Linked DNA regions of Hyphomicrobium denitrificans ATCC 51888. The protein of the gene in region 1 interacts with the protein of each later gene in a pairwise test. Links are inferred from orthologs where the notes say so. Each region holds a gene or a part of one and is shown on either strand. Other genes may lie near its edges.

What was found.
Region 2: the proteins of eno (region 1) and rpe interact in binary tests that used the Escherichia coli proteins (3 or more experiments, as listed by UniProt). The link is inferred for Hyphomicrobium denitrificans ATCC 51888 from one-to-one orthologs.

What each region holds. Positions count from the first base shown.
Region 1 is NC_014313.1:1,792,378-1,807,768, reverse strand. The notes cover bases 6,394-9,243. They hold eno (phosphopyruvate hydratase), read left to right. Parts: upstream 6,394-7,100; coding sequence 7,101-8,387; downstream 8,388-9,243. Other genes in these bases: HDEN_RS08680 (hypothetical protein), read left to right, coding at 9,201-9,243; HDEN_RS08690 (GFA family protein), read right to left, coding at 6,596-6,955; queC (7-cyano-7-deazaguanine synthase QueC), read right to left, coding at 6,394-6,592. Also shown: HDEN_RS08735 (lysozyme inhibitor LprI family protein), read right to left, coding at 1-360; HDEN_RS08730 (pirin family protein), read left to right, coding at 517-1,452; HDEN_RS17975 (hypothetical protein), read left to right, coding at 1,755-2,048; queF (preQ(1) synthase), read right to left, coding at 2,092-2,550; HDEN_RS08720 (6-pyruvoyl trahydropterin synthase family protein), read right to left, coding at 2,556-2,978; queE (7-carboxy-7-deazaguanine synthase), read right to left, coding at 3,029-3,655; HDEN_RS08710 (radical SAM protein), read right to left, coding at 3,818-4,846; HDEN_RS08705 (PaaI family thioesterase), read left to right, coding at 5,178-5,663; HDEN_RS08700 (hypothetical protein), read right to left, coding at 5,670-5,915; more of queC, read right to left, coding at 5,894-6,393; more of HDEN_RS08680, read left to right, coding at 9,244-9,518; HDEN_RS17760 (ATP-binding protein), read left to right, coding at 9,505-11,304; HDEN_RS08670 (hypothetical protein), read left to right, coding at 11,475-12,023; HDEN_RS08665 (ParA family protein), read left to right, coding at 12,020-12,895; HDEN_RS08660 (hypothetical protein), read left to right, coding at 12,903-13,271; HDEN_RS08655 (hypothetical protein), read left to right, coding at 13,331-13,816; and 3 more genes. UniProt on the Escherichia coli protein: Catalyzes the reversible conversion of 2-phosphoglycerate (2-PG) into phosphoenolpyruvate (PEP). It is essential for the degradation of carbohydrates via glycolysis.
Region 2 is NC_014313.1:3,185,260-3,200,571, reverse strand. The notes cover bases 4,414-7,184. They hold rpe (ribulose-phosphate 3-epimerase), read left to right. Parts: upstream 4,414-5,348; coding sequence 5,349-6,020; downstream 6,021-7,184. Other genes in these bases: hrpB (ATP-dependent helicase HrpB), read left to right, coding at 6,035-7,184; HDEN_RS15470 (phosphoribulokinase), read left to right, coding at 4,430-5,305. In the rest of the region: HDEN_RS15495 (circularly permuted type 2 ATP-grasp protein), read left to right, coding at 1-561; HDEN_RS15490 (alpha-E domain-containing protein), read left to right, coding at 569-1,516; HDEN_RS15485 (transglutaminase family protein), read left to right, coding at 1,527-2,339; HDEN_RS15480 (proteasome-type protease), read left to right, coding at 2,360-3,091; HDEN_RS15475 (class 1 fructose-bisphosphatase), read left to right, coding at 3,342-4,385; more of hrpB, read left to right, coding at 7,185-8,500; HDEN_RS15455 (NAD-dependent epimerase), read right to left, coding at 8,510-9,514; HDEN_RS15450 (DUF2793 domain-containing protein), read left to right, coding at 9,685-11,118; HDEN_RS15445 (response regulator transcription factor), read left to right, coding at 11,373-12,050; HDEN_RS15440 (ATP-binding response regulator), read right to left, coding at 12,054-13,418; HDEN_RS15435 (FIST N-terminal domain-containing protein), read right to left, coding at 13,415-14,587; HDEN_RS15430 (sulfatase-like hydrolase/transferase), read right to left, coding at 14,712-15,312. UniProt on the Escherichia coli protein: Catalyzes the reversible epimerization of D-ribulose 5-phosphate to D-xylulose 5-phosphate.

The DNA.
Region 1 (15,391 bases):
CGTCTTGGCCGTCATGCATTCGAGGCTGGCCGCGGCCGTCCCTGTACCGCCGCTCCATTCCTGGGCGATCAGGTCCTTGCAGTCGGCGTCGCGAAAGGCGAGCCAGGCACGTTGCGACACGCGTAGCGCCTCTTCGAAACTCGCGGAGTCATAGGGCTTATCGAGCTTGCGTTCTTTGATGAACGCGACAGCATTGGCATACGCGACGTTCAAATCCTTGTCGGCCGCCTTGAAATCCTTCTCCGCGCAGAAGTTCATTTCGACGGTGGACGAGGCGTTCTCGCAGTCGATCTTCTGCGCGTACGCAGAGAGTGGAGCGAGGGGCAGCAGGAGAACGATCGTGGCGATCAGGCGTTTCATGGGAATGGTTCCAAACGTGGCCTACGCCTTTTACTCATCCCACGCATGCGCAGGAAGCGCAGAACCGATATGAAAACGTAATAAGATGAACGCCGGAACTTACCGCGATTTGCCGACAGCCGCCTTCATCTGGTTGGCGGGCAGGAAGGAGTACCGATGAGCTGGCTGACCGACAACGATCCCATCCCGGGCGACGCCAAGTCGTGCGACGCGATCGAGCACGTCATCATTCCACGCGCCCACGACCTCGGCGGGTTCGAGGTGCGCCGCGCGTTGCCGTCGGCAAAACGGCAGATGGTCGGCCCCTTCATTTTCTTCGATCAGATGGGTCCGGCACAGTTCCTCGCCGGTCGCGGTATCGACGTCCGCCCGCATCCGCATATCGGGCTCTCGACCGTCACCTACCTGTTCGATGGCGAGATCATGCATCGCGACAGTCTTGGATCGGCCTTGGCGATCCGGCCGGGCGAGGTCAACCTGATGACGGCCGGACGCGGCATCGTTCATTCCGAACGAACCGGACTGGAACGGCGTACCGACGGCCAGAACCTTTTCGGCATTCAAGCTTGGATGGCCTTGCCGAAGTCGCACGAGGAAACCGCTCCGGCGTTCGCGCATCATGCGGTCGATGAACTTCCGCGCTTTGAAGGCGAGGGCAAACGCGTTCGCCTCGTCGTCGGATCGCTGTATGGCGCGACGTCGCCTGCGAGCTTTCCGCACGACTGCTTTTATGCCGAAGCGGTCCTCGCGCCGGGTTCGATTCTGCCGCTCGATCCCGGCTATGATGAGCGCGCCGTCTACGTCGTGGCGGGCCGCATCGATATCGCGGGCGAGTCGTTCGAGAGCGGTCAGCTTCTGGTCTTCAAGCCCGGCGACCGCATCTCCATCTTGGCGGAATCGAATGCCCGCCTGATGCTTTTAGGCGGTGAACCGATGGATGGTCCGCGCCATATCTGGTGGAATTTCGTGTCGAGTTCGAAGGAGCGCATCAACGAAGCGCGGAACGATTGGCGGCAAGCCAAGTTTGATATTGTTCCCGGCGATGAACAGGAATTCATCCCACTCCCCGAGGATCGTGCGCCGCCAGTTTAATTTGCTTCTCAGAAAATTATCTATCTGCCGGCGCACCTATCGCTTCAAGTCGCAGATACGTTCAGCTGTCGTTCAACCGCGCGTCACAAAGACGGGATCTTTGTCGGCGATACGAAAGACCGACGGATGACGCCCGTTGATGAGTTCAACAAACATGTTCTCGGGCGTCTCCTAGAACACAACCTGCAGCGCAAACCGTGCTGCGGCGTTCAACAGAAGCGGAGTTGTTCGCTGCGCAACGAGCATTCGAATTGAAGCTCGGCGGACAAAATCTTACGACACACTCAGCTTAGGAGAATTCGATGCGTAAACTATTTTTGGCAGTCGCCTTCGCATTAGGCTTCGGCTTTGCCGCCACCGGCTCGCAAGCTGCCACGATCGGCAGCAACGTCTCGGCTCTGCAGTCGAGCGCGAAGGCCGGCAACTCGCTGGTGGAGAAAACACAGTACCGCCGTCGCCATTGGCGCCATCGCCATAACTGGCGTCATCGCGGGTATGCTCGCCCGTGGGGTTACAGCTACCGTCGTTACGGCTGGCGTAACAACTACTATCGCCCCCACTACCGTCATCACCGTCATCACCGCTACTACAGATAATCTGTAGCGATTGATCCGTACGGATTTATGCGGAGGACGAGGCTCAGCCTCGTCCTCTGTACGTTTGGACGCCTTGATCGGGAAGCCAGACATCTTTGGGAAGCGTGCCCGTCTGCCAAAATACGTCGATCGGAATGCCGCCGCGCGGATACCAGTATCCCCCGATCCTGAGATAATGCGGTTCGATCAGCGCCGCGATGCGCTTACCGATCGCCACGGTGCAATCCTCGTGAAATGCCCCATGATTGCGAAACGACGCGAGATAGAGCTTCAGCGATTTGCTCTCGACGAGCCACGCATTCGGAACGTAGTCGATGACCAGATGCGCGAAGTCCGGCTGACCCGTCACCGGACATAACGACGTGAACTCGGGCGCCGTAAATCTCGCCGCGTAATGCGTGTCGGCGTGCGGATTTGCGACGCGTTCGAGCTCCGCTTCGTCCGGATCGCGCGGCAGACTGACATTGCGGCCAAGCTGTTTCACCTGCGGCTTGCGAGCCATCGTCGTTACTCCGCCGCGAGTTGAGTTGAGCGCGAAGGCCCGCGATAAACGCAGCCCTCATTGCAGCTGTCGCGATGCACTTCGACTTGAACGAGACCCGGCACGCGGTTCGATAAGCGGTTCCAGATCCACATTGCGATGCGTTCGAGCGTCGGTGCGCTCAAGCCTTCGATGTCGTTCAGCATGCGGTGATCGAGGTCTTCCTCTGTCTCGCGCAATGCCGACGACAGCTCATCGAAATGGAAGATGTAGCCCGTGTCGCGGCCGGGCTCGCCCTCGACGACGACGCGAGCGCGGAACGAGTGCCCGTGCACGCGCGCATTCGGCGTGCCCGGCGCTGCGGAGGGCAGAAAGTGCGCCGCCTCGAACCTGAAGTCTTTGTAGATCTGCATCGCGCTGAAATAGGGGATTTCGCCGGGCCGCGCCACCCCGCGCGGTCGGCCGCGTTCGCGGCAAGCTGGCGCGGAAAGGCGTTAAATTAAGGAATTCCGAGCAGTTTATGGGTCTGAAGCGATAGCCGCCACCCAGGGTTCGCTTTGCAATAAGCGACGGCCGCCTGCGTGTTGGCTTCGCGCGTCGCCCCGTCCATCGGTTGCAGAAAACGGGTTTGGAAGGCGAGATCGGCATAGTCCGCCGGATCGACACCCTCCTGCGGATAGACCAGCTTCAACTCGTGGCCGTGCTTCTGCTGAAGTTGCGAACCGGCTTTCGGCGACACGCAGATCCAGTCGATCGTCTCGAGCACGGGCAGCGTGCCGTTCGTTTCGATGGCGATCGTGAAGCCGCGCGCGTGCAGGGCGTCGACCAGTTCCTGGTCGACTTGCAGCATGGGTTCGCCGCCCGTCAGAACGACAAGCATGTCACCATCGGAACCGCACGCGGCCCGGCACGCCCGCGCCAGATCGTCTGCCGTTCGGAAGCGCCCGCCGCCCTCGCCATCGGTGCCGACGAAGTCCGTATCGCAGAACTGGCAGACGGCCTTGGCGCGGTCGACCTCGCGGCCGGTCCACAGGTTGCAGCCCGCGAAGCGACAGAAAACCGCCGGCCGCCCGGCGTTCGTGCCTTCGCCCTGCAGCGTGTAGAAAATTTCTTTGACGGCATACATGGCGCGATACCTGGAGTGCTTCCGGAAAAGTGGGAACCGGTTTTCCGACCAGAAGCACGACAACACTAGGAGCTAGAGCCTTTCCGCGGTTCCCTCGGAAAGGCTCTAGGGCCGCCGTGTGCCAAGTCAAGTTAAGGTCGCAGGCTTCGAGACCACCGAGGCTTAGCGCAGTTGCGGAGCCGCCGAGCCGATATCCCGGCCAAGACCGCGAACGAACTGCTCGATGTGCCCCATGCGGCTGACCAGCGATACCCGATCCGTCACCGGAATGACGGTCTCTCCCGGCTGGGCCTTCACTCTGCCCTGGCGCATGGAGACGGACGCGCCGAGCACCTGATTGCCGCCGCCCGCGGCATACCAGAGCGGGATGTCGTCGGGGCTGTTGCCGGCGGCGAGGCCAAGGTCGACATGCGGCATCAGGAGGCGCGCCACCGCAACGAGGCGTGCGACCTCCCAGGGCGAGCAGCGCGGGTGGTCCTCCCATGACGTGCCTCGATAAGGCATGAAGCGCGAGAAGCGCAGATGATAGAGTCGAGGGAATTGCAGCAGCCAATAGAGATGGTCGATCCGGTCCGCCTCGCTTTCGCCGAGACCGACGAGGATCATGCTGCGCACGGGCATCCCCTCGTCCTGACACATCTCGATCAATGCCTTCCTGGCGTCCAGGCTGTCGCCAGGTTTTGCCTTGGCGAAGATCTCGGGATTGAACGTTTCCAGCGAACTCGTAATGCTGGCGACGCCGAGCTGCTTTAACCGCCGCACGCCGTTTCGCGTCAGCGATGGCCCGAGATTGATTTCGATCTCGATCGACGAGACGTCGCGGATCGCATTGACGGCTTCGCAGAGTTCGTTGTCGTAGCCTGCGAGATCGGTGCCGCCGGAAAGATGCAGATGACGGATTCCGAGGTCTTCGATCGCCTTCACCGACGCAACCAGCTCATCGAGCGGAAACGACTTGACCGTGAAATAAGTGCAGTATGTGCAGAGCGGCTCGACCCGGCAGGGCATCATCGACGAGATACCGGCCGACCACCACAGCGTTTTGCCCATCGTCTCGTCGCGGATCTTCGACGCGGCGGCGAAGAGCTGCAACGCGAGCGCCGGTTCGCGCGAACGCTGCAACAGTTGCAACGCAAGCTCCTTCGGAGGGTCAGGCCTCGTCACCTGTGCGATCAGTTCGGAAAAATCCATTGCGTTTCCTGCAAATGCGGCGCGGCGCCGCCGTCGGCCCAGCGTCAAATTTCCAAATGGCTATATCGCTGGAGAGCGTGTCGGCGAGCATAGCCGGATCGTTCGCAACGCCATTTGCGAGGAATCAAAGCCGACGAGATGGGTTGTCTCACCTCGGCTGCCGCGATTCTGGCCCACGGCGCTTTGCTTCAGCGGTATGAAGCGTGTGGACCTGCGGTTCCTTTGCCCGGGCCAAGTTAAGGGTGGACACGAAGCACCGGAGCCGTGAATCTCGCGCTGCGTATCCGCTGCCGGTTGCGCGTTTTTCCTAAGCAAGCCATGAACGGCCGCCATGACAGCAAGCCAGCCCCCCGACGTTTCGACAGTCATTGTTAGCCCCGAGTTGCTCGCCTCGATGACGGGCCTCGAATACTTGCAGAAAATGCAGCGCGGCGAGTTGCCGGGCATGCCGATCGCGAAGACGCTCGGCCTAGAACTCGCCGAGGTGGAGCAGGGGCGCGCCGTGTTCGTCTCGACACCCGTGTTCGAGCACTACAATGCGATCGGTACCGTGCACGCCGGATATACCGCGACGCTGCTAGACTCGTGCATGGCCTGCGCCGTGCTCTCCGCGCTGCCCAAGGGCACCGGTTTTACGACAATGGAATTCAAGGTCTCGTTGTTGCGCCCTGTGACGAAGGAAACCGGCATCGTCCGCGCCGAAGGAACGCTGTTGAGCCGAGGTCGGCGCGGCGCGGCGGCGGAAGGCCGCCTGACGGATGCCAACGGCAAACTGCTCGCGCACGCCACGACGACGTGCCTCATCTTCGAGTTCTGATTTCTCTCAGGCGAGCGACGCAAGAAGTGCGCGCAACTCGTCGCCGGTTTCGCTGAAATCCTCGAACCGCCGCCCCGCCTTGACGTACCAGTAGCGGCTGTTGTTTGGATCGCCTTCGATCTTGTGCAGGCAGGCGTGCAGCCAGCAGAAGTCCGGATCGCTCTCGCTCTGCTGCGCGATGGCGTGTGCGCCCTCCCAATCGCCATTGAGCGCCAACTCGACGCCGCGCTTCAGGTCGTCCGAGCCTGCCATTCATTCCATCCCTTGGCGCGAAGCTCGCAAGCCGGACAAGTTCCGCAACCATATCCCCACGCATGGCGATGCGAACGATCGCCGAGATAGCACGTGTGCGTATCTTCGACGATCAGATCGACAAGGGCTTTCCCGCCGAGCTTGTCCGCGAGATCCCACGTCGCCGCCTTGTCGATGAACATCAGCGGTGTCTCGATTTCGAGATGCGTATCGAGCCCGAGCGACAGCGCTTGCGCCAGCGCTTGGACGGTCGCATTCCGGCAATCTGGGTAGCCGGAAAAATCCGTCTCGCACATGCCGCCGACGAGCGTCCCGATGCCCCGGCGATACGCCAGTGCCGCCGCGTAGGTGAGAAACAAGAGATTGCGCCCTGGAACGAACGTTGTTGGCAACCCCGTCGCGGCGAAGGTGATCTCGGTTTCGCGCGTCAGCGCCGTGTCGCTGATGCTCTGCAGCGCCGGAAGATCGAGCACGGCGTCGTCGCCGAGCTTCGATCCGCCGCTGAGGTTCGCAAGCTTGGACCGGATGACCGGCCGCTGCGCCAGTTCGACGGCATGGCGCTGGCCATAGGTGAACCCGACGGTTTCGACACGTTCGTAGCGGTCGAGCGCCCAGGCGAGACAAACGGTCGAATCCTGGCCGCCTGAAAAAAGGACGAGGGCAGACGTTTGGGGCACGGTCTAGAGACTTCTTCCGTCGAATTGGGTTGGCGTCATTGCAGTGACATCGACGCCGTCGAGACAGCGCACGTTGACGGCGACCATTGGGCCTCCGTTCGGATTGTCGCCCTCCGCGAACGAAGCAACGCCGCAGGTCGAGCAAAACAGGTGATGAATGATATGCTTGTTGAACTGGTAGTCCGTCAGCGCCTCACGGCCCGACAACAGCCGAAACTTGGCGAGTGGCACGAATGTCAGGATCGATCCGCGCTTCTGGCAAATGGAACAGTTGCAGGTGACCAGGCTTGCAAGATCCGATTCGACCTCGTAGCGAACCAGGCCACAGTGGCAGCCGCCCGTCCAGGTTTTCGCTTCCGCCATACGCTCCGCCTTTCAGTTAACTAGCCGTTCGGGTAGGGAGACATCGCCCGGCAGGACTTTGCTCCTGTAGTAATAGAGTTTACAACCCAGGCGCAAATTCTCTGGTCCCGCCCGGGCCGACCAACGCCAAAATTTAGGAACTCTCATGACCGCCATCGTCGATATCATCGGCCGCGAAATTCTGGACAGCCGTGGCAACCCGACGGTCGAGGTCGATGTGCTCCTCGAAGATGGAGCCGAGGGCCGCGCCGCCGTCCCGTCCGGAGCGTCGACCGGTGCGCACGAGGCGATCGAGCTTCGCGACGGAGATAAGGACCGCTATTTCGGCAAGGGTGTACTGAAAGCCGTCGACGCCGTGAACGGCGAAATCTTCGATGCGTTGGCTGGCATGGACGCCGAGGATCAGCGCGGCATCGACGCGGCGCTGATCAAGCTCGACGGAACGGCGAACAAGAGCCGCCTCGGCGCCAACGCGATTTTGGGCGTATCGCTTGCGGCCGCCAAGGCTGCCGCGATCTCCAACAACCTGCCGCTCTATCGCTATCTCGGCGGCGTCAACGCGCACGTTCTCCCCGTGCCGATGATGAACATCATCAACGGCGGCGCGCACGCCGACAATCCGATCGACATTCAGGAATTCATGATCATGCCGATCGCGGCAGAGACATGCGCCGATGCGATCCGGATCGGCGCTGAAGTCTTCCACACGCTGAAGAAGAATTTGAAGGATGCCGGTCACTCGACGTCGGTCGGTGACGAAGGCGGCTTCGCGCCGAACCTGAAGAGCGCCGAAGAAGCTCTGTCGTTCATCGTCAAGTCGATCGAAAAGGCCGGCTACAAGCCGGGCGAGGACGTGGCTCTGGCGCTCGACTGCGCGTCGACCGAATACTTCAAGAACGGCAAGTACGAGCTGGCGGGTGAGGGAAAGACGCTCGATAGCGCGGGCAACGCCAAATATCTCGAAAACCTCGTCAACAAATTCCCGATCATTTCGATCGAGGACGGCATGGCGGAAGACGACTGGGCCGGCTGGAAGCTGCTGACGGAGCTTCTTGGAAACCGCTGCCAGCTCGTCGGCGACGATCTCTTCGTGACCAACACGAAGCGCCTCGCGGACGGCATCGCGAAATCGACTGCGAACTCCATTCTCGTGAAGGTCAACCAGATCGGTTCGCTCTCCGAAACGCTCGACGCCGTCAGCATGGCGCAGCGTGCAGGCTACACCGCGGTGATGTCGCATCGTTCCGGTGAAACAGAAGACTCGACGATTGCCGATCTTGCGGTTGCGACGAACTGCGGTCAGATCAAGACGGGCTCGCTGTCGCGTTCCGACAGACTCGCGAAATACAACCAGCTGATCCGCATTGAAGAAGAGCTGGGCGACGTCGCAGTTTACGCCGGACGTTCCATTCTGCGTGGTGCTGCCGCGTAAGAAGAAGGCCGCAAAAAAGACATCTCGCGGAACCAGGATCGTCGAGGGCGCGTTTGCGCTTCGACGACGGAACGGAACGGGGATGTTGTGGGTCAGTCAAGCGTAAAGCCCCGGAGTTCGAGCGCTCTCTCACAAAAACGAACGCTCTTCAAAAAACGCGCGCGCAGTTTCGCGGCGTCAAAACGGCGCGTGTTGTCATCTGCGGTCGCGCGCCGCCCGGCTCCCGTTGCAAATCGGGAGGAACAGAGTTCACCACTGCCTCAGACTTCTGCATTGCCGTATGAATACGGTCCGCGTCCGAGAACGCTCGTCACGCGTGTCGTCGTGCGCGGTATCCGTCTTACGTCGGACGCCACTGTTCTCCTGCTGGCATCGCCATTCTTCGCCGTTTGGTACACGGTTCGGGTCGGACGGAAATTGATTGAGACCCGGCACCCAGGCTCCGATAAACTAGTCGCCAGGCGGAACAAATCCTGACGACATCCGCCCGCCGATCGTGTGCGTGGCCCCGCATTTACGATCATAGCTAACAATTCATTTCACATCGTCAGCACCTGAAAAACGCCTCGAATAATGGGGCTTGCCGCGATCGTATGGCCGCGTTGTAACGCCGGAACAAAGGCTCCAGCCTGCGACTTTAGGGCAGGAAGCGATGGCTCGTCGCCGGCGACCGCGTGCGGATTAATTCAGGGGTAAGACAGGATACCCCAATATAGCGCTAGATTTGTAACCCGATGAATTTTTGATCGAGACATGCCTGTATTTGGCGGAACATCTACAGCAACCCTCATCGATACTCGACGATTGTCGGATATGCGAAAGTCGATCGGTACGTCTGCAGCGCTCGATATCATTGGCGACTTTCAGGACGTGCTGCGCGACCGGCTGTACGAATTCGAGAAATGCAAGGACGCGTCACCTGCTGCGCAGTTCAAGGTTCTTCATGATCTCTCGACGACTGCTGAAACGCTTGGCCTTCTAGAGCTTGCGCTTGCCAGCGAGCGATTGGTCTATCAGCTCCGGTACGATCCAGATGCGCCGTATGACTCTGACCTTTCAGCAGCCGTCGTCGATGCCGGTGGCCGCGCAATTCATGCTATCGAAGATTATCTGCGCCATGCATCTCATTAGGCTCCGCGTCTACAAAGAGCAGATGACGAGCATCGCGCGCACAACGACGTTCGCGATGATCGGGTACGCGATCAACGCCGTGATTGCGTTCATCGCGTTCGTGGGCGCTATTCCTTTCGGCTGGCTACTTGTCTGGACCATCTGTTCGTTGACGATATGCACCGGCATTGGCCTGCAGACGTACGCGAGAAAGTTTGAGACGAAATCGAAGCGGCGAAACGTGCACAGCGCAAATATCGCGCTCGTTTACGCCTTTTTGCTTTCGTTGCCTTGGGCGGTGCTCGCTGTGACCTGGCTTGGTTGGCTCGATGATAACCGCCAGATCATTCTGATTGCGCTGACCGTTGGAATGGCGGCGAGCGGGAGTTTGCTGTTGATGCCGGTACCGGCGGCAGCGGCGGTCTCGGCGATCACGATCCTCGCGCCTTTGATCGTCAAATGGGGGCTCCTCGGAGCGGAAAAGAATTTCATTCTCGCCGCCCTCGCGGCAAGCTTCCTCGCGTTCCTGTTGTTTTTGATCGCGATCGGCGGACGCATGTTCCTCGAACGTCTGCACGCGCTCGATCAAATCCGGGTTTCCGAGGCCGAGGCGAAGATGGCGCGCGAAGAGGCCGAGCGCGCGACCAGCGCCAAGTCCGAATTCTTCGCGACCATGAGCCACGAAATCCGCACGCCTCTGAACAGCATCATCGGCTACACGAGCCTGGTGCTCGCGCGGCAAGGTCTCAGTCGCGAAGACACCAATGATCTGTCCATCGTGCGAGACGCGGGCAAGGCGCTGCTCGCGATCGTCAACGATATCCTTGATTTCTCGGCGATCGAGGCGGGCCGGCTGAAGTTCATAAAAAGCAGCGTCACGCTTCCGCCGCTGATCGAAGGCTGCGTCGCGCTTTTCTTCGCCGAAGGGCGCGAAAAGGGTTTGGTCATTCGTTCTGAAATAGACCCCGATCTCCATGATCTGACGTTCACGGCCGACGCTCATCGCCTCCGGCAGGTGCTGCTCAATCTCGTGAACAATGCCGTCAAGTTCACGTCGGAGGGATCGGTCGTGGTCGGCGCCAAGATTCTCGACAGGGAAGAGAACTCGGCAAACGTTCGCTTTTTCGTGCGTGACACGGGGCCCGGCATTCGCGCCGACCTGATACCGAACCTGTTCCAGAGATTCAGCCAACTCGATAATGGCCGCGACCGTCGCGGCGGCTCGGGTCTGGGACTTGCGATATGCAGAAGCATCGTCCAGGCCAACGGCGGCAAAATCGATATCGAAAGCCATGAGGGCGAGGGTTCGACGTTCTGGTTCGAGGTCCCGCTGGAGATTGCCGCACGCGATCGCGATGCGCAGCAGGACGCAATCGATGCCGGCGGAGCCGAGCCGCGCCCGCTGAAGGTTCTCGTCGTCGACGATGTCGAACCGAACAGAAAACTCGCATCCGCGGTGCTGAGACGGGCCGGCCACGACGTCATCACCGCAGCCAGCGGCCCTGAAGCGATCGCACGCGTCGAGGATGACTCATTCGATGTCGTGCTGATGGACGTTCAGATGCCAGGGATGGACGGCCTCGCAGCCACGCGTGCGATCGGTCGCCTGACGCCGAAGCACACGCTTCCCCCCGTCATCGGCATGACGGCGAACGCTTTCCCGTCGGACGTCGAGAACTGCATGGCGGCAGGCATGGCCGCTCATGTGGCAAAGCCATTCGATTTCGGCGAATTGCTGCGCATGGTGACGACGGTCGCCAAGCGCGGTAATGCCGAAGCCGCTGCCGGCGCAGTCGCGCGATCGTGAGCGGCACGACGCCGAGGTGCGCTATTCCGCACCGCTTGATCTTTGATTGGCTGGCCTCGACCCGCCAGTGATTTGCGTGTCACACAAACACCCGGCCGCGCGGTCTATGCGCTGGCGTTCGCGCCGTTCACTCCCTATGGTTGCGGCGGAATTTGTTGGGGGCGTAGCGCATGCTCGAGCGTGATCTGTACGAGCCCGTATACAACTATCTTGAACTCCGTTTCCGCGATCGCCTGCAACCGGCCCGCGGCGATCTTCGTCACATCACAGCGATCACGGCAAACACCGGCGGCAACGCGACGGGCATCTGGTCGAAGCCCGACCTTTGCATCATCAGCCTCTCCCGCCAGAAATATGGATTGAGCTGGCAGATCGATCTGCACGGCTTTGAAGTGAAGCCGCAAGGCGCGTGTTCCGTTCAGTCCGTGCACGAGGCGTTGAACCATACCTCGCTTGTCAATTTCACGCATCTCGTCTGGCACGTCGGCGACTGGAATGAATCCCGCGCCGACTGCTCAACCATTCTGTCGCGATGTTCCCATTACGGCGTCGGCTTGATCACGTTCAGCACGCCGGGCGATCTCACGTCCTACGTTTTGCATCTGCCCGCGCGCCGCCATGAACCGTCGTCCGATGCTTTCGACGAGTTTGTCGAAACACGCCTGTCACAGGACGACCGAACGAAACTGCTCAGCTGGATCACGGAATTGCGGCGATGAGCATTTTCGTGGCGGTCGCGAACCCGAAGGGCGGCGTCGGCAAGTCTCTGACGACGATGATGCTCGCCGATGGGCTTGCGCTGACATTTGGCGCGCGCATCCTCGTCATCGATGCCGATCCCCAAGCCGGAGTTTCGAAAGCATTGCTTAGCATTGGCGCCGAGCAGGAGCTGAAATCGCGGCAGATCGGACTCGGCGCCATTCTGAAGTCTTTTCATAAAGGCGATAGCATTCGTCTCGCGGGACATCGCGTTGCTGCCGGAGATCTGATCGAGCTTCGCGGCCGCCAGCCGGGGCTCATCGACATCATCCCGTCGAACCACGAGCTGCTCGGCACGCTCCCAGAATTCGAGCATGCCGTGCGCAAGAAGCGGCGCAAGGATCGTCTCGACGTTCTGCTTTCGAACGCGCTGCGTGCCGAGCTGTATCAGATCGAGTCCAACTACGATGTCGTCCTGATCGATTGTCCGGCTGGGCCCGGCGTCCTCGGGCTTGCCGGTTTGCGATTGGCGCAGCACATCGTCATGCCGACGAGCCTGGAGACGAACGCCTATTCGACGCTGACGGATTTCTTGCGATTCATTCTCGCGGACGACCTCGGCCTCGCGTCTCGCGTGCGCGTGCATCCGCTGATCACGCAGTATCATGCGACGAACACCACGCAGCGCGAGATGCTTCATCACATTCGGCAAGGGCTGTATGAGCTGAACGCGATCCCGCGTCCGGTCCCTTATTCGACAGCGCTTCAGAACGCTGCGACGCATCCCGGCGCAGGCAATTTTCGTTCCGCGCGAGAGAAATACGGCAACGCACTTCCCGATCTCGTCGCGGTGACGAAAGCCGTGGCGGAAAGACTGAGCGCGAACCAGTGAGGGTACAGTGAGCAAATCAGTTTCACCCGGCGAAGCTCTCGAACGCATCTTCGAGGTCATTCGGGAGGAGGCGGTCGCCAATCCGACGTTTGCAAAGCGGCTGCTCGACGCGGCCGGCGTGACTGTCGTCTTCTCGGGTCCCGATGCAGCGAAAGTCGCCGATCCCATTCTCGCCGCGGCGCGCGCCGAATATGCGGATTTTAGGGAAAGCTTCATCGGCTTCACGGAAAAGGATCTGAAGAGCTTGCTGAAAGGCTTTGCGTTGGCGACCGACGAGCAGATCAAAAGCGTGAAGACGAAGCCGAAGCAGAGCGGCCTCGTCGATCTGATGTGGGAAGGCGCGAAACGCAAACTCGACGAGCGCCGGGTCAAATAAATTCTTGCGTCGATGTCCTGCAGCAGGACACGATCGCCGCAGTTCAACAGGGGGACTGGATGAAAACGCGCTTCACGTTCTTGGCCGCCGCGACGCTTCTTGGATGGGCGTCTGCGAGCGCCGCACAGGCAGGCGATTTGCCATTTAATCTTTTGAACGGGTCGTGGGGCGGCGGAGGCGATCTGATCTATACCAGCGGCCCGCCCGACAAGCTTAGCTGCCTCGGCTATTATAGAAGCGCGGACGGCGGCAAATCGCTCGGCATCGCGTTACGCTGCACCGGCCAGCCGGACAAGATCGAGTTTCGCAGCAAGCTCGCATATGCGGACGGAAAGCTGTCGGGCACGTGGGAGGAACGCACGAATAACGCCACCGGCAATGCATCGGGCACGATCAGCGACAATGCGCTGCGCGTGGACTTCGGCGGCAGTCTGGAGGGAACGGTCTCGATTGCGTTCTCGGCATCGCAGCAGTCGATCAACATCACCATTTCGACGGCCGGTTCCGAGCTCAAAGGCGCAAAGGTCAGTCTTAATCGGCGCTGATCCGCGCAGCAGAGATAGGTCGCTTGAAACCGGTGCGATGGATTGAACTCTCCCTGATCTTGAGCGTTGTTTCGAAGCACGCGCCGGTGGTAACCGGCCACAACAGGGAATGATGGACGCAGCCATTTTGCCGGTTTCTCGCTGCGACACCAACGCATCGGTACGCGTGGACATCTAACCTGTTCCGAGCGCGTGCTCCGCCTTTTCCGGCTGGGCCTCATATGCTGCGGCGCGGTGTCCGTTGCCTGGAAATTCGCTCCCAGCGTTCCCACATCATGAGTAATGCAGCTAAGGAGGACTTCCATGGCCTATTATCATGATGCCAAAGCGGTCAACGACGTTGGGAAGCTCAATAGCCTGTTCAACGTCGTTATGGTTGCCGGCCTTCTCGGGTTCGCGATCTGGACCTTTATCGTCGGCTAACTTCGCGTAACTGACTTGGGGGAGAGTGCTCTGAAACATCTCTCCCATTTCGCATGCGGCGTGATTCAAACGCAGTTGAGGAACGACGCTGAAGCATAAGCGTTAGCTCATTCGCGATGCAGGGCAGTGCAGCCCGCGTCATGAGAGGAGCACGACGCATGAAGGACAAGGCGCCGAAGGCGAAGCCGGACGAAGACAGCTCGCAGCAACCGCGGCAACAGCACACGCCATCCGACAAAGAGCAGAGCATTATCGAGACGGAAGACCGCATCAAGGAGCGCGAGAATCTTTCCGATACGTCGGACGACAACTCGCGCGCGGGCAAGCCCCCGAAATCCTAATTATCAACTTGGACGATCTTGCTTATGCCTTTGCGGGTGGTAGTTCGTGACCGTCGTACGTATACGCGGGCGGAACGTAGATATTCAGCGTTCTGAGCGTCGAGCGGCCGGTGTTTACGATCTCATGCCGGTCGCCGCGCTGAATCAGCACCAGCGATCCTGCCTCGAGCGGATAGGTATGCCCATTGATGCGCGCTTCGCCGTGACCGCTTTCGACATAAAGCCATTGGTCGGCTCCGTGATGACGGTTATCCGGGCCGCCCTCTCTGCCGCCCGGCTCGATGACCATCGACGCCGCCTGTGAGCGAGCGTCGCCGATCAGCACTCGGAAACCTTTAGCGTACGTGACGGATGCGTGTTTCATCCTCAGGACAACAGCGCAACGCGATTTGGGTTTCGTTGATCGAAGAACTCCGGCTTCGGGTGAGCGTTCGCCGCCGCGTCGGATCGAGGCTGTAGCGGGGCCTTTGAATTGAGAAGTGCTGGTCCCGAATTTCGATGCACTGATGGTCGATCTCTGCACCACTTTATCCGGCGGTGCGCGGTGTTTGACTGCCCACGCCGGCACCAGGTTCTGACAGGAGGCATGGGTCGAGTTTCAACCGTTTTGCACGGAGGCGGATTGCCATGCCTATCGCTACGAGGTATATGCCTTGAGATGATAGGTATGGAGCGATTGTTTGAAACGAGACGCGAACCCTAGCTTTCTAAACGGCGTGCCCGAACTGCTCGTCCTTCAGTTGCTCAAGGGGCGGGAAATGTACGGCTACGAGCTTGTTCAGGCGATCAAGGAAGCAACCGGCGAAACCAT
Region 2 (15,312 bases), 1.4 Mb from region 1 along the record:
CCCTCCTCGCTCCTTGGCGTTCCGGGACTGTTCGACGTTTATCGTTCAGGCCGCGTGACGATCGTCAACGCGCCGGGCGCGGGCATCGCCGACGATAAGGCGATCTACAGCTATATTCCCGCGATCATCGAATTCTATACCGGCAAGCCCCCGATCCTCGGCAACGTCGAGACTTACAATTGCCGAGATCCGGAAAGCCTGAAGTACGTCTTGTCCCGCTTGCCTGAACTCGTCGTCAAGGAAGTTCATGGCTCCGGCGGATACGGAATGCTCGTCGGCCCGCGTTCGACGATGGAAGAGATCGACGCGTTCCGCGCAAAAATTCTCGCCAATCCCTGCAACTATATCGCGCAGCCGACGCTCGCGTTGTCGACAGGCCCGACGCTCTCGGGCTCCGCCGTGTCGCCTCGTCATCTCGACTTGCGGCCGTTCGTGCTCGTCGGCGATCGTGTGCGCCTGATCCCTGGCGGCTTGACGCGCGTGGCTTTGAAGAAAGGCTCTCTCGTCGTCAACTCCAGTCAGGGAGGCGGCACGAAGGATACGTGGGTGCTTCAGGAATAACGCGCGCATGCTTGGACGAACTGCAAATGATCTCTATTGGCTCTCCCGTTACATCGAGCGTGCCGAAAACATAGCGCGTCTGCTGGAGGTCGGTTACCGCATCGTGCTTCTGCCGCGCGAAGGCGAAGGCTTTCACGAGGAGTGGCGATCGACGCTCGAAAGCGCGGGCTGCATGCAGGGATACATGCTGCGCCATGGCGATCTCGTCTCGCGCAAAGTCATCGACTACATGTTGTTCGATACGTCGAACCCGTCGAGCATCGCGGCGTGTCTCGCGAGCGCGCGCCGCAACGGACGCGCGCAGAGAACGTCGCTAACGCGTGAGATGTGGGAGAGTCTGAACAGTTCGTGGCTCGAGTTCCAGGCCATCAAACCCGCGACGATCACGTCGAACTCGTTGCCGGAGCTGCTGGACTGGGTGCGTGCCCGTTCGGCGCTCTATCGCGGCGCGATGCTGAACACGATCCTGCGCAACGACACCTTTTACTTCAGCCAGATCGGCACCTTTATCGAGCGCGCCGATAGCTCCGCGCGCATTCTCGACGTCAAATACTATCACCTCCTTCCATCGAGCGAGATGGTCGGAAGCGGAACGGATAATTTTCAATGGTCGGTATTGCTGCGCTCGGTTTCGGCGCATCGCAGCTATCGTTGGGTGTTCAAGGATCAATACCGCCCGCCGAAGATCGCCGACTTCATGATTCTCAATCGGCAGATGCCGCGTTCGCTGCGCGCCTGTTACGATGAATTGACCGTCGCGCTCCGTGATCTCGCCGCGCTTTATGGCGCGCGCCACGAATGCCACGCAACCGTCGAGGCAACGCGCGACCTGTTGCTCGAAGCCGATATCGAAACCGTGTTCCAGTCCGGGTTGCATGAATTCGTTCAGGACTTCATCGGTCGCAACAGCAGGCTCGGCAACGAAATCTCTGCCGCTTATCATTTCATCGATTGAGGCCTGCACCATGCGCATCTCGATTGGCCATGTTTCGCGCTATACGTACAGCGAAGCGACGAACTACTCGATCATGGCGCTCCGGCTGACGCCGCCGTCGTTCCTAGGTCAGCGCGTTGTCGACTGGCGGATCATTGCGCCGGGCATCGATGCCGCTCACGCGTTTCGCGACGGCTTCGGAAACGTCGTGCATCTTGCGAGCTGCGTCGGCCGGCAAGCCGAATCGCTCATCATCGCGAAAGGCGTCGTGGAAACCGAGGATTGCGCCGGCATCGTTCGCGGCCTCAAGGAGATCGCACCGTTGACGGTCTATCGCCGCCAGACCGCAAAGACGGCAGCCGATGATGCCATCCGCAGCCTCGCAAGCGGAACGAATGCGGCCGCCGGCGTGAACGGCATGCATGAGCTGATGACCGCCGTCCGCAAAGCCATTGATTATAGGACCGGAGCAACGAACAGCCACACCACGGCGGCCGACGCCTTGCGCGATGGTGCGGGCGTCTGCCAGGACCACGCGCACGTCTTCATTTCCGCGGTGCGCTCGCTGGGCATCCCGGCGCGTTACGTCAGCGGCTACCTTATGAGCGGCGGCGACGAGCCTGCAGAGGCCAATCATGCCTGGGCGGAAGTTTGGATCGAAGACCTCGGCTGGGTCGGCTTCGACCCGGCCAACGGCGTCTGCCCAACGGAGCTTTACGTTCGGCTCGCCGCCGGCCTCGACGCGACGTTCGCAGCACCAATCCGCGGCATGCGTCACGGCATCGCCGAGGAAAGGCTTGACGTGATCGTTGAAGTTCAGCAGCAGATCAGTCAACAGCAGTAGCTGCTGGCCGGAGACGACGAATGACGTATGCCGTGGCGCTCAATCTCGAGCGGGGTTTGGTATTTGCCTCTGACACGCGAACGAATGCGGGGTTCGATAACATCGCGCAGTATCGCAAGATGCAGATCTGGCGAAAGCCCGGCAATCGCGTCTTCGTTCTGTTGAGCGCCGGCAACCTTGCCGTCACGCAAACGGTCGTCAACCTTTTGAACGAGCGGCTCGACGACGAAGAATCGAACGTGCCCAATCTCTACAACGTTGCAAACATGTACCGGGCGGCGCGCATCGTCGGCGATGCGATACGCGAGGCCCGCCGTATCGACGGCGCCGCGCTGGAGGCGGCTCGGGTCGGCTTCAATACGCATTTCATTTTCGGTGGTCAGATCGAGGGTGAAAAGCCGCGACTTTTCCAGGTCTATCCGGAAGGCAACTTCATCGAGTCGACCAGCGACACGCCGTTCTTCCAAATCGGCGAGCACAAGTACGGTAAACCGATCCTCGATCGCGTCGCCCGCGCCGACATGCGCCTCGGCGAAGCCGCGAAAATCGTTCTGCTCTCGTTCGACTCCACGCTCCGGTCCAATCTCTCCGTCGGCATGCCGATCGACCTCGTCGTCTATGAACGCGACGCCCTCGACATTACGCGCGAAATCCGCATCGGCCCGGACGACGCATACTTCCGTAAACTGTCGAATGCCTGGTCGGAGGCGCTGCGGCAGGCCGTGACGACCATCGACGAGTTCAAGGTCTAACCTTCGGGCCCTCGCGAGGGCCACCGCTCGCCCTGCCTCTCCGCGAATGATTAACGTGCAGTTCCAACGGCTACGATGCCTGCGATTGATACGGCGTCGCGCGGTCAATCGCCCCCTGTTTCGCACCCGCGCAAAACTCTAAACGCACTTGTCTATGCACATCGAATGCGCTTGTTCGCTCGCTTCTCCGACGTAAGTAGGATTAGATACGCGAACGCTGCGCGGCAGTGGGTTTGCCGGAAGGAGTGCGATGGGTCTCACGACGCTCAAAGACTATCTGTCGGACTGGACGTTGGAAGGTCGTACGCGCAGCCAGGTCGCGGACACCGTGATGGCCTTGGCCGAGACGAGCATTCGGATTTCCGAGCTGGTTGCGCGCGGGTCACTTGGCGGCAGGCTAGGTCAGATCGTTTCGAAGGCGGGCGAGTTCGACGAACAGAAAGAAATCGATCTCCTGACGAACGGCATGATCGCCGAGGCGCTGAAGGCCGCGCCGGTCGCAGCGTTGGCCTCGGAGGAATCGGAGCACCCGATCACCTTGAATCCCGACGCGCCTCTGCTGGTTGCCACGGATCCGCTCGACGGCTCTTCCAACGTCGACGCCAACGTGTCGTTCGGGACGATCTTTTCAATCCTGCCGCGTCATCCGGCATCCGTCGGCGAAGCGGCATTCCTGCGGCCCGGATCGCATCAGCTTGCGGCGGGCTTCGTCGTCTACGGACCGCACACGGCGCTGGTCCTGACCGTCGGCCTCGGAACCCAGATCTTCACGCTCGACCGCAGCACCAACACGTTCCACATGACATCGCGTAATGTCGAGATGGCGGCCGAAACGACCGAGTACGCGATCAACTCATCGAACGCGCGTCACTGGGACGATCCGATCCGCATCTACATCCACGATTGCGAGAACGGCGCCAACGGACCATGCGGCCACGATTTCAATATGCGTTGGACGGGCTCACCCGTTGCCGACATCTTACGCATTCTGACGCGCGGCGGCATTTATCTTTATCCCGGAGACCGGCGCAAAGGCTTCCATCAGGGCCGCATTCGTCTGATCTACGAAGCCAATCCGTTCAGCTGGCTGATCGAACAGGCAGGCGGCAAGGCGACGACCGGCCGCGATCGCGTGCTCGATGTCGTCCCGTCGTCGCTGCATCAAAGAACGCCGCTGATTTGCGGCTCGCGCTACGAGGTCGATCGTGTGGTGCGCATTTACAGCGGCCAGGAATTCAAAGGCGATCGCTCGCCGCTTTTCGGACGCCGCGGTTTGTTCCGGGCGCTACCATGATCGCGTCCATCCCTTCCCCTGCAATGACGGTTTGAACTCCGCCGATGTCAATCAAGCATCCCATCATCTCGGTCACCGGCTCGTCGGGCGCTGGCACATCGTCAGTGCGCCATACCTTCGAATACATTTTTCGCCGCGAGCAGGTGAAAGCGGCGTTCATCCAGGGCGACGCCTTCCATCGCTACAATCGCGAGGATATGGACGCGGCGATGAAGGCGGCCGCCGAACGCGGCAACCACCACTTCAGCCACTTCGGCGCCGAAGCCAATTTGCTGGAAGAGCTCGAGCAGCTGTTCCGCACCTACGGCGAAACCGGAACCGGCAAAACGCGCGTCTATTCGCACAACGCCGAGGATGAACGGACGAGCGGTGCTGCCATCGGCACGTTTTCGCCTTGGACGCACTTAGAGCCCGACAGCGATCTGCTGCTCTACGAAGGTCTGCACGGTGCAATCGTGACCGACCAGGTCGACGTGGCACGTTATGCCGATCTGAAAATCGGCGTGGTGCCGGTCATCAATCTCGAGTGGATTCAAAAGATCCAGCGCGATCGGTCCGAGCGCGGCTACACGACCGAGGACGTCACGCAGGCCATCCTGCGCCGTATGCCGGACTACGTGGAATACATTTGCTCGCAGTTCGCCCATACGGACATCAACTTCCAGCGCATCCCGACCGTCGATACGTCCAATCCCTTCATTGCACGCTGGATTCCGACGCCTGACGAATCGATGGTGATCATCCGGTTCAAGGAACCGCGCGGGATTGATTTCGCCTATCTCTTGTCGATGCTGCACGATAGCTTTATGTCCCGCGCCAACTCCATCGTCATTCCGGGCAGCAAGCTCGATCTGGCGATGCAGCTCATTCTGACGCCCCTCATTTTGCAGCTCGTTGAGCGCCGCCGTCGCGCGCTTTGATGCAGCCCGCACGAAGACAAGAACGAAGATTGGAAGGTTATCCGTGACCCGCCCCGTTTTGATCGCTCCGTCCATCCTGTCGGCCGACTTCGGCAAGCTCGCCGACGAAATCCGCGCCGTCGACGCGGCCGGAGCCGACTGGATTCATTGCGATGTGATGGACGGCCACTTCGTTCCCAACATCACGTTCGGCGCCCCGATCATCAAAGCCGTGCGCGGCGCATCGAAAAAGATTTTCGACGTGCACCTGATGATCGCGCCCGCCGATCCCTATCTCGCCGACTTCGCAGCCGCCGGAGCCGACATCATCACCGTGCACGCCGAAGCCGGTCCGCACCTCGATCGCTCGCTGCAGGCGATCCGCGCGCTTGGCAAAAAGGCGGGCGTCTCGCTCAATCCCTCGACGCCGGAAAACGTCATCGAGTATTGCCTCGACCGCATCGATCTCATTTTGCTGATGTCGGTCAATCCGGGTTTCGGCGGCCAGTCCTTCATTCCGTCGGCGCTCGAAAAGATCCGGCGTGTGAAGGCGATGGTCGGCGCGCGCCCGATCGACATCGAGGTCGACGGCGGTGTCACGCCCGAAACCGCACCCGAAGTCGTCAAAGCCGGAGCCAACGTCCTCGTCGCCGGGTCCGCCGTGTTCAAGGGCGGATCTGAGAAGAGTTACGCCACCAACATCGCCGCGATCCGCAACGCGACGAAGTCCGTCTAACAAATCTTTCCATCATGGCCGGTCCGATAGTCTCCGCGCCGCTGCCGATCGATGCCGTTCTCGGTGACGTGCGCAATGCGCTCCGCACGCACGGAACCGGTGTGCTCGTTGCGGCGCCCGGCGCTGGTAAGACGACGCGCGTGCCGCTGGCGCTGCTCGATGAGCCCTGGCGCGACGGCGGCAAGATCGTCGTTCTCGAACCGCGCAGGATCGCCGCGCGCGCCGCTGCTGAACGGCTTGCGGCCACGCTCGGCACACGCCTTGGAGATCGGGTCGGCCTCAGAGCACGGCTCGCATCGAAGACGAGCGCCAACGTCGCCATCGAGGTAGTGACCGAAGGCGTCTTCACGCGCATGATCCTCGACGATCCGGAGCTTTCAGGCGTCGCCGCCGTTCTGTTCGACGAATTCCATGAGCGCTCGCTGGATGCCGATCTCGGCTTGGCCCTGGCGCTCGACACGCGCGGCGCGTTGCGTCCAGACTTGAAGATACTGGTGATGTCGGCAACGCTTGAAGCTTCGCGCGTTGCGAAGCTGCTGGGCGACGCGCCGGTCATCGCCAGCGACGGCCGCACATTCCCGATCGAGACGCGCCATATCGGACGTCGCGCACAACGTATCGAGGACGACGTTGTCGATGCGGTTCGTCGCGCGCTCGAACGCGACACGGGATCAATCCTGGTCTTTCTGCCGGGCCAGGGCGAGATCACGCGCGTTGCCGAACGTCTGCGCGCGCTCGATCTTCCCGAGACGATCGACATCGCACCGCTCTATGGCGCCCTTGATCCAGCGACACAGGACCGTGCGATATCGCCCGCGAATGCCGGGCACCGCAAAATCGTGCTCGCGACATCGATCGCCGAAACATCGATCACGATCGAAGGCGTGCGCGTCGTCATCGACAGCGGCTTAGCGCGCGTCCCGCGCTTCGAACCGGATGTGGGCGTGACGCGGCTCGAAACCGTGCGCGTGTCGCGCGCGTCCGCCGATCAGCGCCGAGGACGTGCTGGCCGAACCGAACCCGGCATTTGTTATCGCCTGTGGGATGAACCCGAGACGCAGGGCCTCGTGCCGTTCGCAGAGCCCGAAATCCGCGTCGCCGATCTTTCGAGCCTGCTTCTCGATTGCGCCGAATGGGGCACGAATGACCCGCGATCGCTTGCCTGGCTCGATCCGCCAAGCGAGGGCGCGCTGTCAGCCGCGCGATCCGGACTGCAAGCCATCGGCGCGCTCGACGCCGAAGGACACATCACACAGGAGGGCCGGCGGCTCCGCGCGCTGCCATTGCCGCCGCGTTTGGCGCGTATGCTGTTGAAGGCTGGAGAGCGCGGCGCGGCTGAGGACGCCGCCGAGCTTGCGGCCGTCCTCGTCGAACGCGGCATCGGCGGCAACGATCTCGATATCGCGACGCGGCTTGAAAATTTCCGCCGTGACCGCTCGCGTCGCTCCCAAGACATGCGGGCGCTCGCCCGTCAGTGGGCGCGTGCGGCTACGACGAGCGCGAAAGGCGACACGCTATCGCCTGCTGAATTGCTCGCCCTCGCCTATCCGGAACGGATCGCGAAAAATCGCGGCAAGCGCGGCAGCTTTCTGCTGGCCAACGGTCGCGCCGGTTTGCTCGATACGGCCCATCCGCTCGCGGGCGCGCCTTATCTGGTCGTCGCTGAATTGCAGGGCCGTGCCGCTGCAACGCGGATCATGCTGGCCACGGCAACGGACGAAGCGGAAGTTTCGGTCTTCGCCGGAGATCGCATCGCGAGCGACGACGCGCTGACATTCGACCGTGACTCCCGTTCGGTCAAAGCCCGCAGCGTCCGCCGCCTCGGCGCGATCGAACTCCGAAGCGAGTCGCGCCCCGTCCGTCCGGACGAAGACTCGGCGCCTGTCCTCGCAAACGGCGTCGCGCAACTCGGCATCGGAAATCTGCCGTGGTCAAAGGCGCAGCTTCAATTGCGTAACCGCGTCGGATTTCTACGCGCCAACGATGAAAGCTGGCCGGACCTGTCGGACGCTGCGCTTGCCGCAGCCGTCGGCGAATGGCTCCAACCATTTTTGTCCGGCAAAACGCGCGTTTCGGAAATCGACGCGTCGACGCTCGAGCAGGCGCTTACCTCGGTGCTTCCGTGGCCGATACGCCAGCGTCTCGACGCCGAAGCGCCGACGCATTTCGAAGCTCCGACCGGAAACAGTCACGCGCTCGATTACGAGAGCGCCGCCGCGCCGGCGTTGCACATCCGCGTGCAGGAACTGTTCGGATTGAAGGAGCATCCGGCGATTGCGCGTGGCCGCTTGCCGTTGACGCTCTATCTGCTGTCGCCCGCGCATCGGCCGATCCAGATCACGCGCGACCTGCCGGGCTTCTGGGCGGGATCATGGGCGGCCGTCAAAGCCGACATGCGCGGCCAATATCCGAAACACGTCTGGCCCGACGATCCGGCGAACGCGACACCGACGTCACGCGCCAAGCCGCGCGGCAAGTAAGCGACGCCGTCAGCCGTAATACGATCGATACCACGCAACAAATCGCGCGATGCCCTCTTCCAGCGGCGTCGCCGGTTTGAAGCCGACATCGCGCACAAGATCGTCGACATCGGCGAACGTCGTCGGCACGTCGCCCGGCTGCATCGGCAAGAAAATCTTCTTCGACTCGCGGCCGACCGCGCGTTCAGTCGCGGCGATGAAATCCATCAGCTCGACCGGACTGTTGTTGCCGATATTGTAGACGCGGTAGGGCGCCATCGACGTCGCCGGATCGGGCTTCTCGCCGCTCCAGTCCGGATTTGGGTTCGCGATTTTGTCCGCTGTCCGCAGCACGCCCTCGACGATATCGTCGATGTACGTGAAATCGCGCGCATGATGGCCGTTGTTGAAAACTTCGATCGGCTCGCCTGCAAGAATCTGCCGCGTGAATTTGAACAGCGCCATGTCCGGACGCCCCCAAGGCCCGTACACCGTGAAGAACCGCAGCGCTGTCACCGGAAGCTGGTAGAGGTAGGCATACGTGTGCGCCGTAAGTTCGTTCGATTTCTTCGTCGCCGCATAAAGGCTCAGCGGATGATCGACGTTGTCGTGAATGCTGAACGGCATCGCAGTGTTCGCGCCGTAGACGGAGCTCGACGACGCGAGCACGAGATGCTTGACGTCATTATGCCGGCAGCCTTCGAGAATGCTCTGCGTACCAACGATATTGGACTCGATATACGCGCCCGGATTTTCCTGGCCATAGCGAACGCCGGCCTGTGCCGCGAGGTGAATAACCTTCTCGGGCCGTTCCGATTGAAACAGCGCCGCCATTGCAGCGCCGTCGGCGATGTTCAGGCGATGAAATGAGAACCCGTTGCGTCCTTCGAGCTTTGCGAGGCGCGCTTCTTTAAGCTTCGGATCGTAATAATCGTTGATGTTGTCGACCCCGATGACGACATCGCCGCGTGCGAGCAATCGCTCGGCCGTATGAAAGCCGATGAAGCCCGCAACCCCTGTCACCAGAAATTTCATGCGATCAGTTCTCCTGCCTGCAGGGGTTTAGGTTGTCGTGAGCCGGCGCGCAATCGAGCGCTCGGCTGTGGCACCGGGCGAATGCGTCTTCCCAGAAAAAAGTTATCCCCGGCCTACCTGGCGGCCGTATTTTGAAGACCGAGGAGAGGTCTTTGGGATTTGGACTGCATATGAACGACACGCCGAACCTTGCGCTGCCCTATATTCTGCCGGCTCAGGCGCAGAAGCATGTGACGCACAACGAGGCCATCCGCGCCATCGATGGCCTGATGCAGCTCTCCGTTGCCAGCCGGACTCTGACCACGCCCCCAGGGTCGCCCGCCAATGGCGAGCGTTACATCGTATCGGCTACAGCCACCGGCGGCTGGACGGGCCAAGATGGCAAGGTCGCGGCATTCCAGGACGGAGCATGGGCGTTCTACGTACCCAAGGAAGGCTGGCTCGCGTGGTGCGCAGCCGAAAGCGCCCTGCTCGTGTATCGCGCTGGCGCATGGTCTCCGCTATCGAGCGGCGGCGGTGACCTTCCGGATGCATTCGATAACCTGACGCACGCCGGCATCAATACAACGGCCGATGCCACCAACCGTCTGGCTCTGAAATCCCCGGCAAGCCTCTTCGACAACGAAGGCGCGGGACATCAGCAAAAGATCAACAAGCATGCGAGCGGCGACACCGCGTCAATGCTCTATCAGACCAACTATTCCGGTCGCGCCGAAATGGGCCTCGCAGGCGACGATGATTTTCATTTCAAGGTCAGTCCAGACGGCGCAACATGGATCGAGGCGCTGAAAATTGACCGCTATACGGGTCGCGTTTCCTTCCCCGTCATGGGCGGCCCGCGCGAGGTATTGACGGCGGGCCGAGCTTACTACGTCCGCACAGACGGGTTGGATAGCAACACGGGCCTCGCAAACACGAGCGGCGGCGCGTTCAAAACGATTCAAAAGGCGATCGATACGGTCGCCGCTCTTGACCTCTCGATTTACAACGCGACCATCTACTGCGGCGCGGGGACACGAACAGAGAATCTTGTCCTGAAGCGAACGCTTGGCTCCGGTATGCCGATCTTGGAGGGCGACGTCGCCACCCCGTCAAATTGTGTTTTGACCGTCAGTAGCGGTCAATGCATTGCGCTCGACACAGGAGCCGTATGGACACTGCGCGGGTTTAAGCTGGGAACAACCGGCGGTTGGTGCGTCGACATTCCTCAGCCCGGGTGCCACCTCATCATCGATGGCAAAATGGAGTACGGCGCGACCCCGCTTTTCCATTTTGTCGTTGCTGTCGGGGGGACGCTGTCGATCAAGGCCGCTTATGCGATCTCGGGGAGTGCATATAGTCATATCTTCGTACAGGCGGGCGGAACGCTATTTTACACGCCTGGGGCGGTCACTTTGACGGGCTCTCCGGCGTGGTCGAATGTTTTTCTCAATGTCACGTCGGGCGGCATTGTGTCCGCAGGCGGCATAACGTTCACCGGTGCCGCAACGGGCAAGCGCTACGACGTATCCCTGAACGGCGTCATTAACACGTTCGGCGGCGGCGCAAACTTCTTCCCCGGTAATAGTGCGGGGTCGGCGTCGAGTGGCGGGCAATACGCCTAATTCGCGAGCGGCTCCCGATGACCGGTCGTGCCGATGCACACGGCATAGTTATCATCGAGGAAGAAAAAGGGCACAATGTTAAGCCATTCGTCGCCTGGGCGTTGCGCGACGGGTTCCTTCCGATCTACGACCAAAGTCGAATTTGGTGGACGTGTCACAAAGGGCATGAGTGCCTGAAAATGCCGCCCGCAAAAACGGTGGGCACACGGCCTGAAGCCCTGAAAGGCAAATGCCCGTTGCCCTGGAGGTGAAATTTGCCCGTACCGGCACGTATCTTGATCGTCGATGACCATCCGCTTTTTGTCGAAGCGCTGCAGCGAGCCATCGTCGGCGCGTGTCCCGACACCGAAACCCATGATGCCGTTTCGATCGATGCGGCAAAGAAGGTTCTGGAAAGCAAGACCCCGTTCGACATCGTCTTGCTTGATCTAGCGCTTCCCGGAACGCGCGGCTTTGAAGGCCTTCTTGAACTCAGAAAGCTGCATCCGAGCTTGCCGATCGTTGTCGTGTCGGCGCTGGAAGATCCGCGCATCGTCCAGGACGTCATGCGCTACGGCGCCGCCGGATTCATCTCGAAGTCCGCCGATCGATCCGAAATCGCCTCCGCGCTGAAGGATGTCATGGAAGGCTCGTTGACGCTCCCGAAAGGCTATAAGCCTCCCGAAGCGCCGACCAACGCCGAAGCGCGCGGCGATCTCGTGCATCGCCTCAAAATGCTGACGCCGAAGCAGTTGAGCGTCCTCCGCATGCTGCGCCAAGGCTTGCTCAACAAGCAGATCGCGCACGAGCTTCAGATCGAGGAAACGACCGTCAAGGCGCACGTTTCGGAAATTCTGCGCAAGCTCAACGTCTCGTCGCGAACGCAAGCCGTCATCGAGGCGCAGAAGATCGACTTCGAAGCCGTCCTCGGCGAAACGGACGATAAGGCCTGACGTTTACGCTAGAAGATGCTGCATGAGTGCCCGCAGCTCGGCCGGTCGGACCGGCTTGTGAAGCAGCGCGCAATCGAACTGCTTTGCCGCCTCCGCAGTCGCCTGCGTGCGATCGGCGGTAATCAGGATCGCTGGGATAGCCCGTCCAAACGCTTGCCGGATCCGCACGACTGCCTCGATGCCGAGCACGCTGCCGTCGAGATGATAGTCGGCGAGAATGATGGCTGGAGTGAAGGCCGAATCGGACAGGATCTCGTTCACGTCGTCCAGATCGCGCGCCAGGCGAACGTCCGCCCCCCAACGCGATAGCAGCGTTTGCATCGCTCCGAGCACGCTGAGGTCATTGTCGATGACGATCAGCGGCCGGGCGACGAGATAATTGTTGCTCGACGGCGCGGACTGGACTTTCGGCTCGGCTTGCGAGAGCAGCGCCGCATGCGGCGCCGTGATCGAAAAGCGCGAGCCGACGCCGACGCGCGATTGCAGTTTCAGTTCATGCCCAAGTGATTCCGACATGCGCCGGACGATCGCGAGCCCAAGCCCGAAGCCGGCGCCGCCCGATCGTTCCGATGCTTCGCCGCGATGGAATTCCTCGAAGATGCGCTCGCGTTCCTGCGGAGCGACCCCCGGGCCTGTATCCCAGACTTCGATCTCGACCTGCGAGCCCCGCCGACGCGCCGCCAGCAGCACGCCACCCGCTTCCGTATAGTGAGCGGCATTGGCAACGAGATTCTGCACGATGCGCCGGAGCATCAGCGGATCGGAGCGCACGCCGAGGTTCGTCGGCCGCCAGCGAAAATCGAGACGCTTGCGCCGCGTGACCGGCTCGATGTTGCAGGCGAGCTGCTCGAAAATCGCGCCGAGCGAGACCGTCTGAATGTTCGGCACGAAAACGCCGGCCTCAAGCTTGGAGATGTCCAGGATGCTCGTCAGCAATTCTTCGATCGTGACGAGCGCGCTCGAAATGTTGTTCGTGAGCTGCTTGTGATCCGGCTCCGACTGCGTATCCATCAGCTCGGACAGCGTCAGGCGCGCGGCATGCAGCGGCTGCAGAAGATCATGGCCGACGGCGGTGAAGAAGCGCGTCTTGAAAACGTTGGAACGCTCCGCCGCATCGCGTGCCGCGCTGAGTTCGACGTTGGCCTGCGCGAGCTTCGTCAGAGCGTTGTTCAGCTCTTCCGTCCGGATGCGGATCTGCGTTTCCTGATTGATCGCGGTTTGGAACAGCGAAAACGCGTTCGCCTGCTGATCCATCGACCGCTCAACGCGCTTCATCAAAGCGTCGTTGATCTTGCGCAGCTTGTCGACCGCCCGGCCGAATTCTAAAGGCGTTTGCGGCTGGCGATCAGTCGGTGTGCCATCGGTCATGGTTCACGCGGCTTGTCGATCGACGTGGCGAAAGCGATCCCGGTGAGTGTCTGGTTGAGATGCATCGCGTTGAACTGCTCACCGTACGTATGGAACCCGGCCACGCCGAAACGCTGATAGATTTCTTCAACTTTGTGACGCACCTGCCGGCTTTCCGCGTCGAGCCGGCGCAAGATGCAGTCAAAGCCCAGAACGAAATCGGTGCCGCCGAGCGCGGCATCGACACCTTCGAGCGCTTCTAACGTTGTTCGCAGCATATCACGGGGGCGCGCGACCGTGAAAACCAGACCTTCGTCGATGGCACAAAAGAACGATAAAGATCCGTCAAGGTTGACGGTACGGATGCAGCGGCAATAATAGTTTCCACCGATTTTCACCACGAGTGGATACGACGCAAAAGTGTAAGGCCCGAGTTCGTCAGGCCTCAGCCCGATCGCCGCCGCATACTCGGCGGCCGCCGGTTCCGCATTCAGTTCGTAGACGATCCGATTGGCAGTATCGGCGGCGGTGACGACGAGCTTGACCGGCGTCGGCTCAAAATTCTGCGTCTTGAAGATGCGCACCGGAAGTTCGGTCTCGATGACGAAAAGAATTGCTCCTCGCCGCACGAGGTTGCCGCGATAGATCAGAACGGTATCCTGGAAATCGAGCCCGTCGCCCGCCGAGCCGCCGACCAGTTCGATGCCATTGAGCGAAAGATCGAGCGCCGCGATTAGCGCTTCCTCCGCGTTCGACAATCCGTCGACCAGGACCAGCGCGAACACATGCTCCTTTGCGGAACGGCTCGCCGAACCGATCATCTGAATGCGCAGACGGCGTGCGATCTCGGAGGCGCGCTCGACGCCGCCCTTATCGATGTCGGTGATGACTTCGCTCATCAGCCGGAAGCCGTTTTCCGGAAACGCGATGATGACGATGCCGCCTTTCATCATGCCGAGGGGGCCGATTTCCCCTGACGTGCTGCACCCCGAAACCGACGTATCGTTGAAATCGCACTTCAACGCGTCGAGCAGGATTTCAGGGTCGTGCTCATTGGAGAAAAAGACGATGATGTGCTGCAGGATTTCGCCGGCGAGCTCTAAGCGCGCAGCGGCAACCGCCTCACGCGTCGGAAGGGAGCTTGCGACGACGCGGATGCCGCAAGCGGCGCGAGTGGATTTAGTGGACATTCAACGCTTGGCTTTCCTCTGCCGCCGGATTTTTCTGGAATGAGGTTCTGTGGCGGACTTTAAGCGCAAACGTGCCATAGCGCCAAAATCTGGGCAATGGCTCCGAACATGGTCAACGGTGACGTCATCGGCCGTCGATCAGTCCTGAATCCATCAGTCGGCGGTGGAATGACAGAATGCTTTTCGACTTTGCGCAGGTGTAATATCGCCCGTCGCAAAGACGCATCAGTTCGAGCCGGGCTTGGTAGGACGGCGGCAGCGGGAGTCCGGCCGCGTTAAGCAGGATCGTCCCGAGATACGGCACCTCGATGACATCCTCGTCCGGCAGCGGCGGTGGCTCGTAGTTGACGCCATCGACCGAATAATATGTCAGCAGGCCAGGGCTTTCCGGCGTGAGCTGAATGTCCTCGGCCGCCGAGCCTTTGTCGAAGCCGAGCAGCGTCCGCGTCGCGATCGGTTGATGGTCGCCGTATTGAACGATCAGGAAGCGCTCCTTCGGGAAACGCTTCGCCAGCAGCGACCGGAACTCGTCGAAGTCCATATGCGCCATCGCAAGGCGGCGCAAATATTCGCTCATTTCGGGATCGGTTCCGGCTCCGCCGCCGGGGACATCGACGTCCGGCGCGTACTTGTAGGTGTAGGGCAGGTGAGTCGCGGACGTGACGACGAAAGTAAACAGTGGGCTGTCCGATTTGGCGAGATTGCCGTCGATGTTGTCGAGCACG